DNA from 2 places in the Hydrogenophaga sp. FG152 genome. Region 2 is predicted to be linked to the other one. Evidence: riboswitches for the same ligand, from Rfam matches in the RefSeq annotation. Region 2 holds a riboswitch; the other holds the start of a gene.
The links. Region 2 has a riboswitch for glycine ahead of ACODTB_RS02860 (D-amino acid dehydrogenase). Riboswitches for the same ligand answer to the same signal wherever they lie in the genome.

Region 1 (7,582 bases), on a different contig from region 2:
GGGTTGAGCATGTCGAGCAGACTCAGGTAGCGGTCGAGTGGCAGGCCGTCCCAGGTGGGGGTGCCGATGTCTTCGAACGGCACTTCGGGCTCGACGAAGTTGATGTACTTCACCGTGGCCGCGCCGGCTTCGCTGGTCTCGCGCACGAAGGTGCGCACCAGGCGCTGCCGGGAGCGTTTGCGGTCCAGGAATTCCAGCAGCGCGAGCAGGGGGCGTTCGCCGGCGTCGAGGGTCACGTAGTCGACGAAGTCGAACAGGCGAGGCTCGGCGAGTTCGCGCAGCTCGGTGTTGACGAAGCCGCCGCCCAGGGCAATGGTGATGTGCGGGTTCTGGCCTTTGATGGTCTGCGCGATGCGCAGGGCGGCGTAGAGCGCGCCGGGGAAGGGCACGGAGAGCAGCACCACGTCGGGCTTGTGCTGGGCCAGGGTGGCGAGGGTCAGGGTGTGCAGCAGCTCGTCGACCAGGGTGAAGGGCGCGGCGAGCGCGGCGGCCATGGGCTCGAAGCTGGGCTGGCTGCTGGCGAGGGATTCGGCGTATCGCACGAAGGCGAAGCGTTCGTCCACGGCGTCGCGCAGCACGTCGGCGAGGTCGTTGAGGTAGAGGGTGGCGATGTGGCGCGCTTTGTCTTGCACGCCGAGGGCGCCGAAGGCCCAGGCCAGGGGGTCGCTGCCTTCTTCGCTGAGGGCGGCGTCCACGTAGACCTCGAGCGCGCTGAAGCGGGGGCCTTCGGGCAGGAGTTCGCGCGCGGCGATGCGGTGGGCGAGGGTGGCGTCGCGGCCCTGCAGGAAGGCGATGACGGGGCCGATGGTGCCCCGGTAGCGCGCGAACTGGTCGAGGAAGGCGTGCACGCTGCCGCTGCGATCGGCTTCGGGTTGGGCGAGTGCTTTGCCGCGCACGGCTTCGAGGCCGGCGGGGGTGAAGAGTTTGAGGACGAGCGCGAGGGCGAGGTCGGCTTGCACGGCGTCGACGCCGCGCGAGCGGAGGAAGCCGGTGATGTAGGCGGTGGAGGGGTAGGGCGTGTTGAGCTGGGTCATCGGGGGGATGAGGCTCAGCACGCGCGGGGCGTGGGTGGTCATGGCTTTTCCGGGCGTGGCCACGATGTTAAGGCTTGGGCCCTTTTTTTCGTTTTTGGCGGGTTTCTGGCTGGCTCAAGGGTTTCGCTCTTGGACCTCGCGTCAGGCCGGTGGCGGGATCCGACTGCTCCGGCCTTGCTCGCGGGCGTCTGCCCGTGCGCGCGGAGATCGCTTCGTCAACGCCGTTGTTGGCACGCTGTCTCTGCGGCAACCGCGAATGGAGGCCTGCGCATTCGGACGCCGCCACCGCCCTGCAAGAAGCCCAGGCACACCCAGCCTGGCGCGCCACCATCGCACCGGACTACCCGACCTCGCCCACCCAGCAGGCGAGGAATCAGAACGCGCTCAAGCGTAGTCAGACAAGGGAACGCAACTGCAAAACAGATTGCGATCCCCATACACGTTGTCCACACGCCCCACGGGCGGCCAGTATTTGGCGTGGGCCCGGGTGGAGGCGCTGGCGGCGCCCACATCGCGTGCGTAGGGGTGCGGCCAGTCGGCCTTCATCAGGCTGGGCGCGGTGTGTGGCGCGTTCTTCAGCGGGTTGTCGTCTTGCGGCCAGACACCGTTTTCCACCTGACGGATCTCGTCGCGGATGGCGATCATCGCGTCGATGAAACGGTCCAGCTCGTCCAGCGTTTCGCTCTCGGTGGGCTCCACCATCAGCGTGTTGGCGACCGGGAAGGACAGCGTGGGCGCGTGGAAGCCGTAGTCCATGAGTCGCTTGGCCACGTCTTCGGCCATCACGCCGCTGGTGTCCTTCAAGGGGCGCAGGTCCAGGATGCACTCGTGCGCCACATGGCCGTTGGCGCTGGCGTACAGCGTGGGGTAGTGCGGCGCCAGGCGCTTGCTGATGTAGTTGGCCGCGAGGATGGCGGCTTCGGTGGCGTGCTGCAAACCCTCCGCGCCCATCATGCGGATGTACATCCAGCTGATGGGCAGCACGGCCGCGTTGCCCAGCGGCGCGGCGCTGATGGCGCCCACGCCGTTCACGGGCAGACCACCCGCCGCATGGCCAGGCAGGAAGGGCACGAGGTCTTCCACCACGCAGACCGGGCCGACGCCGGGGCCGCCGCCGCCGTGCGGGATGCAGAAGGTCTTGTGCAGGTTGAGGTGGCTCACGTCACCGCCGAATTCACCGGGAGCGGCCACGCCCACCAGCGCGTTCATGTTGGCGCCGTCCACGTAGACGCGCCCGCCGTGCTGGTGCACCAGCGCGCAGAGTTCCTTCACGGTGGTCTCGAACACGCCGTGGGTGCTGGGGTAGGTGATCATCACGGCGGCCAGGTGCGCGCTGTGCTGTTCGCACTTGGCCTTCAGGTCGGCCATGTCCACGTTGCCGTTCTCGTCGCACTTGGTGACGACGACCTGCATGCCCACCATCTGCGCGCTGGCCGGGTTGGTGCCGTGCGCGCTGCTGGGGATGAGGCAGATGTTGCGGTGGCTTTCACCGCGCGAGGCGTGGTAGGCCTGGATGACGAGCAGGCCCGCGTATTCGCCCTGCGAGCCGGCATTGGGCTGCAGGCTGATGCCGGCGTAGCCGGTGGCCTGGCAGAGCCAGGCGCGCAGCTGTTCGTCGAGCAGCTTGTAGCCCTGCAGCTGGTCGGCCGGGGCGAAGGGGTGCATGTTCGCGAATTCCGGCCAGGTGATGGGGATCATCTCGCTGGTGGCGTTGAGCTTCATGGTGCAGGAGCCCAGCGGGATCATGCTGCGGTCGAGCGCGAGGTCCTTGTCGGACAGCGCGCGGATGTAGCGCAGCATGCCGGTTTCGCTGTGGTGACTGTTGAACACCGGGTGCGTGAGGAAGTCGCTGGTGCGGCGCAGCTCGGCGGGGATGAGTGGCTCCACGCCTTTTTCGAAGGTGTCGAAGACGGGCAGGGCCTGGCCGTCCTTGGCGAAGATTTTCCAGAGCAGGGCGATGTCGTCGCGGGTGGTGGTTTCGTCGAGCGAGACGATGAGGTAGTCGCCCCAGGCCTTGCGCAGGTTGGCGCCCTGGGCCACGGCGCGGGCCATGATGGTGTCGGTCTGGTCTTTCGTGTGCAGGGCGAGGGTGTCGAACACGCCTTGGTCGCCGTGGTGGGTGTCGCGGTAGCCCAATTGCTCCAGGCCGCTGGCGAGGATGGCGGTGTAGGCGGCCACGCGGTTGGCGATGCGCTTCAAGCCCTGGGGGCCATGGTACACGGCGTACATGCTCGCCACCACGGCGGGCAGCACCTGGGCGGTGCAGATGTTGCTGGTGGCTTTTTCGCGGCGGATGTGCTGCTCGCGCGTCTGCAGCGCGAGGCGGTAGGCGGGTTGGCCGTGCACGTCCACGCTCACGCCGACCAGGCGGCCGGGCAGGGAGCGCTTGAATTCGTCGCGGCAGGCCATGTAACCAGCGTGCGGGCCGCCCGCGCCCATGGGCATGCCGAAGCGCTGGGTGGTGCCGACCACGATGTCCGCGCCCATTTCGCCCGGGGGTTTGAGCAGGGTGAGCGCGAGCAGGTCGGCGGCGACGATGAAGGCGGCCTGCTTGCCGTGCACGGTGGCGGCGTCCTTGGTCCAGTCGTGCAGCCAGCCGCTGGAGGCGGGGTACTGGGTGAAGGCGGCGAAGTAGTCGCCGTCCGACAACATGGCGGCCCATTCCTCGCCCGACATCGCGATCTTCACCGTGAGGCCCAGGGGTTTGGCGCGGGTCTGCACCACTTCGATGATCTGCGGGTGCACGTCGCCCGAGACGATGAAGGTGTTGCCCTTGTTCTTCACCGAGCGTTTGGCCAGGGTCATGGCCTCGGCGGCGGCGGTGGCTTCGTCGAGCATGGAGGCGTTGGCGATGGCCATGCCGGTGAGGTCGCTCACCATGGTCTGGAAATTGACCAGGGCTTCCATGCGGCCTTGCGAGATCTCGGCCTGGTAGGGCGTGTAGGCGGTGTACCAGGCGGGGTTCTCCAGCACGTTGCGCAGGATCACGCCGGGCGTGAGCGTGCCGTGGTAACCCTGGCCGATGAAGCTCTTGAACACCTTGTTCTTCTGCGCCAGCGCCTTGAGCTCGGCCAGCGCTGCCGCCTCGGTGACGGCCGTTGGCAGCTGCATGCCCTGGCTGCGCGCGATGCTGCGCGGCACGATGCCGTCGATCAGCGCGCGGCGCGAGGCCTCGCCGATGACCGAGAGCATGTGGGTCTCGTCGGCCTGGCCGATGCCGATGTGGCGCGCCACGAATTCGGACGGGTTTTCGAGTTCACCGAGGGGTTTGACAGAGGGCATCAGCATGGGGGGCTCCGGCGGGAGAAGAGGCGGGTCAGGCGTTGGCGAAGGCGTTGTAGGCGGTCTCGTCCAGCAGGGCGTCGACCTGGGCCGGGTCGGAGAGCTTGACCTTGAAGAACCAGCCGGCCTTGAGCGGGTCGGTGTTGGCCAGCGAGGGGTCGGCGCGCAGGGCTTCGTTGACTTCGGTGATTTCGCCGCTGATGGGCATGTACACGTCGGCGGCCGCTTTCACGGACTCGACCACGCCGGCCACGTCCTTCTGCGCGAAAGTCTTGCCGACTTCGGGCAGGTCGACGAACACCACGTCGCCCAGCGCGTCCTGCGCGTGCACGGTGATGCCGACGGTGGCGATGCCGCCGTCAACGGTGATCCATTCGTGGTCTTCGGTGTACTTGGTGGTCATGGAAAAGCTCCTGAAAAAAGAAACGAAAAAAGTGAGATCAGCCGCGGAAGTATCGGTTGGGCACGAAGGGCATGGCGCTGACCTGCATGGGCACGGGTTTGCCTCGCACCATGGCCACCACGGGCGTGCCCAGGGCGGCGTGTTCGGGCGCGACGTAGCCGATGGCGACGGGCTTGTTGGCGCTGGGGCCGATGAGGCCGCTGGAGGTCTTGCCGATCACGTCGCCGCTGGTGTTCTGCAGTTCGACGTTCTCGCGCACGGGCACCCATTCCTGGGCGATCAGGCCCACGCGCTTGCGGGCCAGCGGTTCGCTGCCGTCGAGCTGCGCGAGCACGCGCGCCGCGCCGGGGAAGCCCCCCGCGCGCGCGCCGCCGGTGCGGCGCACTTTCTGCATGGCCCAGTTGAGCCCGGCTTCCACCGGGGTGGTGGTGGTGTCGATGTCGTTGCCGTAGAGGCACAGGCCGGCTTCGAGGCGCAGCGAGTTGCGCGCGCCCAGGCCGATGGGCATCACTTCAGGCTGGGCCAGCAGGGTGCGCACGAACTGGTCGGCGCGGTCGCCGGGCAGGGAGATCTCGAAGCCGTCTTCGCCGGTGTAGCCGCTGCGGGTGATGAAGAGGTCGGCGCCGTGCCAGTTGAAGGGCGAACCGGTCATGAAGACCAGTTTTTCGACGCCGGGCACGAGGCGCCGCAGCACGTCCACCGCCAGCGGGCCCTGCAGCGCGAGCAGGGCGCGGTCGGGCAGGGGGATGACCTCGCAGCGCGAGCCGATCCGCGCCTGGATGTGCGCGATGTCACCAGCCTTGCAGGCGCCGTTGACGATGACGAAGAGGTCGTGCCCGCGGTTGACGAACATGAGGTCGTCGATGATGCCGCCCTCGTCGTTGAGCAGCAGGCCGTAGCGCTGCTTGCCCACGCCGAGATCGATCACGTCCACCGGCATGAGCGTCTCGAAGGCGGCGGGGGCGTCGGGCCCGACCAGGCGCAGCTGGCCCATGTGCGAGACGTCGAACAGGCCGGCGGCCTTGCGGGTGTGGTGGTGTTCGGCCATGAGACCGGTGGGGTACTGCACCGGCATGTCGTAACCGGCGAAGGGCACCATGCGGGCGCCCAGTTCGACGTGGAGCTTGTGCAGCGGGGTCTGGAGAAGCGGGGCGGCAGCGGGCACGGCAAAGGCTTTCAGGCAAGGGGGCAGGCCCCGGTGGGGCGAAACACGGTTCATCCGTGCGCTGCCCCACTGTCCGCTTTACCTGAGAGATTCACGCGGGCGATGCCGCGCTTGCTCCTTCGGTGGGCCGCTTCGAGGAGCGGCCTCTCTCCAGGGGGGTACACCGGCCTCGCGGCCCGTGTTTGCCAGTCCTTTTGCCTGAGCGTTCAGAGCACCCGGTGTGCGGTGCCGCCTGCGCCTTCGGCGAGCCTTCTCCGGGGACCGGATCGGCTTCTCTCCTGACCCGGCGAGTGTATCGCACGGCGCCATGCCGGCCGGTGTTTCAGGGCGTTTCCAGGGCCGATTCGGGCAGCAGGCGGGCCAGCCGCTCGCGGATGCCGTCGGCGCGTTCACTGCCGGCCAGGCGCTCCACGTCGGCCGTCATGGCCCGGCTGACGGCCAGCATGTCGCCCACGTCGCGCGCTGCGCGCAGGGCGTCGCGGTAGCGCTGGGCCATGGCCTTGTCGCGCGGGGCGAACATGCGCTCGCTCAGGTCGAACAGGTACATGCGCGCGCTGGCGAGCGAGCGTGGGCCGGAGAAGGCGTCGGCGGAGACGGTGGGCGGGGTGTTGGCCGGTGTGAGGAGCGGCGGCGGCGCTTCGTCCACAAGGTAGCCGCGCGAGATCAGGTCGGCCGCGAGGGTGGGCCCCTGGCCCTCGAACAGGGCGAACAGTTCGGCATCGGGTTTGCGGCCATCGGCCAGCAGCAACAGGGCGCGCTCGCGCTGCGCGAGTTGGCGTTGCCCGGGGCGCAGCTCGGCGCGGCCCTTCTGGGTCTTGTTCAGCATGGCATCTCGGCGTCGTTCACGGAGCCTGCACTGTGGACAGCCCATGTGACGGCGCGGTGAATACCGGGCATGAAAAAGCCGCCCGCAGGCGGCTTTTCAGGAAAGGGTGATTTCGCTCACATGCCGGCGTAGTTCGGACCGCCGCCGCCTTCGGGCGTGACCCAGACGATGTTCTGCGTCGGGTCCTTGATGTCGCAGGTCTTGCAGTGCACGCAGTTCTGCGCGTTGATCTGCAGGCGGTCGGTGTTGTCGGGGTTCTTCACGAACTCGTACACGCCGGCCGGGCAGTAGCGGGCTTCGGGGCCGGCGTACTTGGCGAGGTTGATCTTCACCGGCACGCTGGCGTCTTTCAGCGTGAGGTGGGCCGGCTGGTGCTCTTCGTGGTTGGTGTTGCTGACGAAGACGCTGCCCAGGCGGTCGAAGGTGAGCTTGCCGTCGGGCTTGGGGTAGACGATCTGCTCGCACTCGGCGGCCGGCTTGAGGTAGAGGTGGTCGGCCTTCTCGCGGTGCAGCGACCACGGCGGGGCCTTGAAGCCCAGGCGGGGCAGCAGCCAGTGTTCGATGCCGACCATGAGGCCGCCGACGATGTTGCCGTACTTGAACCAGGACTTGAAGTTGCGCGAGGCGTCCAGCTCTTCGCGCAGCCAGCTCTTGCCGAAGGCAACCGGGTAGGCCTTGAGTTCGTCGTGCTGGCGGCCGGCCTGCACGGCCTCGAAGGCGGCTTCTGCGCAGAGCATGCCGCTCTTGATGGCAGCGTGGCTGCCCTTGATGCGCGCGCCGTTGAGGTAACCCGCGTCGCAACCGACGAGGGCGCCACCGGGGAAGGTGGTCTGCGGCAGGCTCATGAGGCCACCGGTGGTGATGGCGCGCGC
Region 2 (7,582 bases):
GTGGGGGTGAACCAGCGCGGCCAGGTGAGTGCCGGCGCGGGGGTGGGGACGAGCACGCGCATCGGCAACAGTGGGGCCAGCGTGGGCGTGGGGGTGGGCACCAGCACGGTGATCCACGATCCGCACGACCGCAACTGACACCCGCATCCTGAAATGCGTGTGGATGTCGTGATCGATGGTGTCCAGCGTGGTGGTAAGCGATCAGCCGCGCTCAATGTCCCGGTGGTCGGGCGGAACAACGATGTGATCGCGTGCAACGCTTTCCATGTTCCCCAGCCCGCTGATCCAGCGTGGCATCTGCTCGCGCAAGATGCAGAGTGCGGGCGCCTCCTGCCGCTGGGCTGAGGTGACCAGTCCAAACCGGCCGGTGGCATCCAGGTCGGGTTGCATATCCAGGCGGATCAGGCCTGCCGCGACGGCGTTGACGGTCAGCAGGATCGCATCGCTTCGTTGTGCCACCTCCACGATGCTCAGGGTCTCGTCGCAGCGCAGCGTGACCATGTCGTCCGGGTTGGCCTGGGGGCCATAACGGGCAATCAGCAAGCGCGCCACTTCATCGCTGAGCGGGGTGGACGCGATCGGATAGGCCAACACCTCGTCCAGCCTCACCCGACGACCAAGTTGTGCCAGCGGATGGTCCCGGCGCGCCAGAAAACCCGCCCCCAGCTCGAAGGCGAGGTCCACCCGCAGGTCGGCCGAGGGGCGCATGTCGCGGATGTCGACGATGGCGGCGTCCAGGCGTTGCTCGCGCAGCGCATGCACCAGCACGCCGGTGTTGCCGCGCGAGATGTGCACCTGCAGTTTCGGGTGGTGCTCGGCCATGTGCAGCATCAACGGCATGCTGAACAGCGCCCCCGGCGCTGAACTCAGCCCCACGCGCAGCTTGCCGATCAGGCCGTCGTGCAAGGCCTTGCCGGCGTGCCTGAGCGCCTCGGCATCACTGACCAGGTGGCGCGCGCGCCTCAGCACTTCATGGCCGAAGGGCGTGAGCGCGATGCGCCGGCCCAGGCGATCAAAAAGTGCCCCGCCCATTTCGACTTCCAGCCCCTGGATGCTGCGCGTGAGCGCCGGCTGCGTGAGGAACAGGGCGGCGGATGCCTGCACGAAGGAGCCCAGGTCCGCGAGGACCACGAAATGCCGCAGTTGCACCAGAGTCATCGCAAATCCTCAGTGAAAGTCATGGATTGATGATCATCAATGCATTGGACTTTAAATCAATGCGTTCCTAACATGCAGCAAATTGCATGTAACCGGTTGCAGAACAAAGCCCACGAGGGCTCTTTGCAACCCTCACCAGGAGCCCGGCCTTGGAACGTCTCAGCGATCAGTTGGTGCAGGAATTCATCGCGCTTCGGCGCGACATCCACCAGCACCCGGAACTGGCTTTCGAAGAGCACCGCACCAGCGCCTTGGTGGCGGAAAGGCTGGCGGCCTGGGGATACGACGTGACCACAGGGCTGGGTGGCACGGGCGTGGTGGGGCAACTGCGCCGGGGCGGTTCCGCGCGCACCCTGGGCTTGCGCGCGGACATGGACGCTTTGCCCGTGGAGGAGGCGACCGGCGCCGATTGGACCAGTTGCCATCAGGGTGTGATGCATGCCTGTGGCCACGATGGCCACACCGCCATGCTGCTGGCCGCCGCGCGCCACCTGGCCGAATCCGGCCGCTTCGACGGCACGCTCAACCTGATCTTTCAGCCTGCCGAAGAGGGCGGCGGCGGTGCCCTGAAGATGATGGAAGACGGTCTGTTCGAGCGCTTTCCGTGCGACGCCATCTTCGCCATGCACAACATGCCCGGCTATGCGCAGGGCCAGCTGGTGTTCCGCAGTGGGCCGACCATGGCCTCGTCGGACTACGCGACCGTCACGCTGCACGGTGTGGGTGGCCACGGCGCCATGCCGCACCGAGCGGTCGACCCGCTGGTGGCGGCCGCATCCATCGTCATGGCGCTGCAGACCATCGTCTCCCGCAACGTCGACCCCATGCAGCCCGCGGTCGTCACCGTGGGCGCGCTGCACGCCGGCGCGGCCAACAACGTGATTCCGGCCTCGGCCCGGCTGGAGTTGAGCGTGCGTGCGCTGGACCCGCAGGTGCGCCGCGACATGGAACTGCGAATCCGCGAACTGGTGCGTCTGCAGGCCGAGAGCTATGGCGTGCGCGCCGAGCTGGATTGGCGCTCCGGCTACGCCGTGCTGGTCAACGACGCGGAGCAAACCGCCCGCGCTCTGGCGGTTGCGCAGGCGCATTTCCCACCCGAGCAAGTGGTCGCCCAGGGCGCCATGGTGCCGGGCAGCGAGGACTTCGCTTTCATGCTGGAGCGGGTCCCCGGCAGCTACCTGTTCATTGGCAACGGCGCGGGGCAGGAGCCTGGCGCCTGCATGGTGCACAACCCGGCCTACGACTTCAACGATCACAACATCGGCACCGGCGCCGCTTACTGGACAGCGCTCGTGCAGGCGTTGCTTTCCACCCCTTTTCCCCACCCCTGACTCCACTGGAGACTCTCATGAACAGCCGCTACAAGACCTTGATGGCCGGTGCCGCCATCGCATTGGCCACCCTTTCAGGCATGGCCCAGGCCCAGAGCTACCCGACCCGCCCGGTGACCCTGCTGGTGCCGTACCCGGCGGGTGGCTTGTCCGACGTGATTGCCCGCTCCGTCAACAACACACTGGGCAAGCAACTGGGCCAACCGGTGGTGATCGAGAACCTGGGTGGTGCCAGCGGATCGATCGCTGCTCAGAGGGTGCTCAACGGTGCCAGCGACGGCTATCAGTTGTTCCAGGGTTCACCCAACGAACTCATCCTGGCTCCTCTGGCGATCGCATCCATCAAATTCAAGAGTGAGGACTTTCGTCTGGTGCAGATGATCGCCACCGCACAGATCGCCTTCCTGGCCCGCAAGGACCTGCCCGTCAGCAACGTGGACGAGTTCCTGGAGCATGCGCGCAAGTCGGCGCAGCAGGGCCGCCCCCTGACCTATGCAAGTGTCGGCCCGGGCTCCTTCTACCATTTGCTCGGCGAGCACCTGTCCAAAGTCACCGGCATTCCGATGACCCATGTGCCTTACAAAGGTGCGGCACCGGCCGAGCAGGACCTGATGGCCAGCCAGGTGGATTTTTTCCTGGCGCCCTATGGCAAGAAGTACGACGAGATGCACAAGCAGGGCCGCGTCAAAGTGCTGGCCATGCTCAACAACGAGCGACTGGAGAGCGTGAAGAACTACCCGGCCATCAGCGAGAGCAAGCAACTCAAGGATTTCACTTTCAACATCTGGACCGGTTACTTCGTGAAGAAGGACACCCCGGAACCGGTGGTGATCGCGCTGCACAAGGCCATCACCGAAACGCTGGGTGATCCGGGCGTGCACCAGGCACTCGAAGCCAACAGCCAGCTGCTGGCCAAACCCCTGCCACTTGCGGCGGTGGACAAGGCCTATGCCGACGGCATCAGCCAGTTCCGCGCGATTGCCAAGTCCATTCAGCTGCAAGCGCAGTAAGCTCCAACCCTGTCGATCGGGAGAGACTGGCTTGCATGTGAAGCCGGCGCCGAAGGAGCAACCGCCCCGGAAACTCTCAGGCAAAAGGACCGGTCGACACGCATCGCACTCTGAAGAGTGGCCGGGATTCGTCCCCCGGCCCACCGCAGGAGCAAGCCGGCCCACGCGCTGGTGAATCTCTCAGGTCTCAAACAGAGGGGGTCATGGCCCGCACACGGTGTGCGGGCCATGCTTTCCCTGTCTGACGGCTTTGAACGCGAGATTCACATGGCACACCTCATCGTCATCGGCGGCGGCATCACGGGCGTCACCAGCGCCTATGCCCTGGCCCGCCAGGGTCATCAAGTCACCCTCATCGAAAAGCACCGCTACGCGGGCATGGAGACCAGTCATGCCAACGGCGGGCAACTCTCCGCTTCCAATGCCGAGGTCTGGACCCATCCCTCCACCTTGATCAAGGGCCTGAAGTGGATGTTCAAGGCCGACGCCCCCTTGCTGTTGAACCCCAGGCCCAGCTGGCACAAGCTCAGCTGGTTCGCCGAGTTTGCGGCTTCCATGTCCAGGTACCGCGACAACACCGTGGCCACCACGCGCCTGGCCATTGCCGCGCGGGAGCATTTGTTCGGCTGGGCCCAGGACGAGGGCATCGAGTTCGATTTGAAACAGCGCGGCATCCTGCACATCTATCGAAGCCGGGCCAGCTTCGAGCATGCGAGCCAGGTGTCGCGGCTGCTGGCGCAAGGTGGCCTGACCCGTCGGGCCGTCACACCCGATGAAATGCGCGCCATCGAACCCACTCTCAGAGGCGAATTCTTCGGAGGCTGGTACACCGAGAGCGACAGCACGGGCGACATCCACAAGTTCACCCATGGCCTGGGTCTGGCCTGTGCCCGCTTGGGCGTGAAATTCATGACCGCTCAGGCAGTGGCACGCGTGTGGAGCACCGGAAAAAGCGTGCGGGTCCTGCTGGCCAGCGGGGATGAGGTGGATGCGGACGGGGTGGTGATCTGCGCAGGCGTGCGCAGCCGCGCCCTGGGCGCCCAGCTTGGCGACCGGCTCAACGTCTACCCGGTCAAGGGCTACTCCATCACCGTCATGCTCGAAGACGAACAGAGTCAGGCCGCCGCGCCCCAGGTGAGCCTGCTGGACGACGCGACCAAGCTCGTCACCAGCCGCCTGGGGTTGGACCGCTTCCGAGTGGCCGGCACGGCCGAGTTCAACGGTTACAACCTCGACATCCGTGCCGATCGCATCCGGCCGCTGGTCGACTGGGTGAATCAATGCTTCCCGGGCGTCAGCACGCGGCGGGTGGAACCCTGGGCAGGCCTGCGCCCCATGCTGCCCAACATGATGCCGCGCGTAGGCCCGGGCAGGCATGCCAATGTGTTCTACAACACCGGTCACGGCCACCTGGGCTGGACGCTGTCGGCCATCACGGCGCACCAGTTGGGTGAGCAGGTGGCACAGTGGGAACGGATGCGCGCATCTCCCAGCGTGCCGGCGGCGGTCGCAGCCTGAGCCGTGATTGCCCTCTCGTTTCGATGCGAAACGGGTTTTGTGGGGGCGCCCACGGGCAGGGTGGTGAAGCTGGCTTGACGGGGCGGACACGAAAAAGGCCCGCCGGCGTGAGCCGGGGGCCTTTCGACGCAATGTCTCGGGCGCGCGTTTACTTCAGCGTGATGGTCACGTCGATGTTGCCGCGGGTGGCGTTGGAGTAGGGGCACACCTTGTGGGCGGTGTCCACCAGGTCCTGCGCCACGGCGCGGTCCATGCCGGGCAGGCTCACGGCCAGGCGCGCGGCGATGCCGAAGCCGGCGGGGATCGGGCCGATGTCCACTTCGGCGTCGATGGCGGCGTCGGCGGGCACGGCCACTTTCTTCATGCCGGCAACGTGCTTGAGCGCGCCCATGAAGCAGGCGGAGTAGCCGGCGGCGAAGAGCTGTTCGGGGTTGGTGGCGTTGCCGGCGCCGCCCATGGCCTTGGGCGGGGAGAGCTTGACGTCGAGCAGGCCGTCGTCGCTGCGCGAAGCGCCGTCGCGGCCGCCGGTGGTGTGGGCGCGGGCGGTGTAGAGGACTTTGTCGAGGGAGGTGGGCATGGTGTGGCTCCTGAGGTTGAAGGGCTTCGGGTGGAAGCTGGGGGTGGGTGAAAGGGAATGGTCAGGCGGTGAGGCGGTCGCGCAGGGTTTGCACCTGCTGCGTGAGCGCCATCACTTCGGCCACGTCGCATTGCGTGGCTTGCAGCACGCAGCCGGGGATGCGCGCGGCGCGGGCCTTGAGTTTGCGGCCGGCGGTGGTGAGGCGGATGAGCACGCGGCGTTCGTCCTGCACGTCGCGCAGGCGGGTGACGAGGTCGGCGGTTTCGAGCCGCTTGAGCAGGGGGGTGAGGGTGCCTGAGTCGAGGTAGAGGCGTTCGCCGAGTTCGGACACGGTGACGCCGTCGTTTTCCCACAGCACGAGCATGGCGAGGTATTGGGGGTAGGTGAGGCCCATCTCTTCGAGCAGGGGCTTGTAGAGCTTGGTCATCGCCAGCGAGGCGGAGTAGAGCGCGAAGCACAACTGGTGGTCGAGCTGGAGGGCCTGGTCGCTGGAGATGCTGGGCTTGTTCATGGAAATGGAATGTAGGTGTTTATTTGATTGTGTGCAATTGAATTTTGAACAACCATTTCGAGGGTGAGGTTGTTTTTCGGGCGCTGCGTGGTGCGAGGTCGGCTGGCGTGGGCGCGCGTTCTCCGGCCCTGCTCGCGGGCGGCTGCCCGGGCTTGCTCACACCGTTTCGTCAACCAGGTGACGGGCGCGCACACTCTGTGGCAACCGCGAATGGGGGCCTGCGCCCGCGCCCCCACGCCATCCGCCCCAGCGATGTGCAGGCGGACCAGGCTGGGCGCGCTCACTTGGTTTGCGGGACGGTGGCGGTGTCCGCGGGCGCAGGCCCCCATTCGCGGTTGCCGCAGAGTTGGTGTGCCCGTCCGGTGTTGATGCGAGTGTGGTGGCGAACCCGGGCGGATGTCCGCGAGCAGGGCCGGAGAACGCGGGCACCGCCACCGTCCTGGCGCGAGGTCTCCGCCCGAAACAGAACCGAGAAAAACTCAAGCCATCAAAGGCTCACCCTGCATTTCCTCGATCTGCTCCACCAGCATGTCCACCTGCCCCTGCCAATAGTCCCGGCTGCCGAACCAGGGAAAGTTGATCGGAAACGCAGGATCGTCCCACCGTCGGGCCACCCACGCGCTGTAGTGGATCAGGCGCAACGTCCGCAAAGGCTCGATCAACGCCAACTCACGGCGGTCAAAAGGGCGGAACTGCTCATAGCCGTCCACCAGCGCCCCCAGCTGCTGCATCTGCTGGCGCCGATCACCCGACAGCAGCATCCACAGATCCTGCACCGCCGGCCCCATTCGCGCATCGTCCAGGTCCACGAAATGCGGGCCCGCGCCCGGCTGGCCCTCGGGCGTCCAGAGAATGTTGCCCGGGTGGCAATCCCCGTGCAGGCGGATGCGCTGAATGCCGTCTTCGTCCACCACCGGGCCCGGCCGCAGCACCGGGTGCGCCTCGATCAAGGCCAGCGCCTCCTCCAGCGCAGCAGCCCAGGCACCACGCACCTCGGGCGCGACCGCCGCATGCTCCATCAGCCAGTCGCGCGGCTCGTGCGCGAAGGCCGCGGCATCCAGCGCCGGGCGCACCGCAAACGGCCGCTGCGCACCCACGGTGTGGATGCGCGCGAGAAAACGGCCAATCCACTCCAGCACCTCGACATTGTCCAGCTCGGGCCGGCGCCCACCCCGGCGCGGGCTCACCGCGAACGTGAAGCCACCGAAGTGGTGCAGCGTCTCGCCCTGCACACGCAGCGGCGGCACTGCGGGAATCTCGGCCGCCACCAGCTCCTCCGCGAAGGCGTGCTCCTCGGCGATCTGCGCATCGCTCCAGCGCCCGGGCCGGTAGAACTTCGCCACCACCTGATCCACCCCCTCCACCGGTGCCTCCAGATGGATCTGATACACGCGGTTCTCGAAACTGTTGAGCGCACTCAGGCGCCCGTCGCCCCACAGGCCGATGTGGGCCAGCGCGTCCTGCACCACGTCAGGTG

Region 1: another riboswitch for glycine. It lies ahead of gcvT (glycine cleavage system aminomethyltransferase GcvT); the one in region 2 lies ahead of ACODTB_RS02860 (D-amino acid dehydrogenase).

Annotation. Positions count from the first base shown of each region.
Region 1 is NZ_JBMDKH010000008.1:112,587-120,168, reverse strand. Features, by position in the region: gene ACODTB_RS11725 (B12-binding domain-containing radical SAM protein) at 1-1,076, opposite strand, end outside; gene gcvP (aminomethyl-transferring glycine dehydrogenase) at 1,419-4,322, opposite strand; gene gcvH (glycine cleavage system protein GcvH) at 4,351-4,719, opposite strand; gene gcvT (glycine cleavage system aminomethyltransferase GcvT) at 4,757-5,938, opposite strand; glycine riboswitch at 5,944-6,048, opposite strand; glycine riboswitch at 6,061-6,175, opposite strand; gene ACODTB_RS11705 (hypothetical protein) at 6,207-6,710, opposite strand; gene ACODTB_RS11700 (electron transfer flavoprotein-ubiquinone oxidoreductase) at 6,827-7,582, opposite strand, start outside.
Region 2 is NZ_JBMDKH010000002.1:11,008-18,589, forward strand. Features, by position in the region: partial or broken gene ACODTB_RS02840 (hypothetical protein) at 1-126, shown strand, start outside; gene ACODTB_RS02845 (LysR family transcriptional regulator) at 202-1,158, opposite strand; gene ACODTB_RS02850 (M20 aminoacylase family protein) at 1,308-2,489, shown strand; gene ACODTB_RS02855 (Bug family tripartite tricarboxylate transporter substrate binding protein) at 2,507-3,499, shown strand; glycine riboswitch at 3,507-3,601, shown strand; gene ACODTB_RS02860 (D-amino acid dehydrogenase) at 3,767-5,017, shown strand; gene ACODTB_RS02865 (organic hydroperoxide resistance protein) at 5,166-5,594, opposite strand; gene ACODTB_RS02870 (MarR family winged helix-turn-helix transcriptional regulator) at 5,656-6,105, opposite strand; gene ACODTB_RS02875 (serine/threonine protein kinase) at 6,585-7,582, opposite strand, start outside.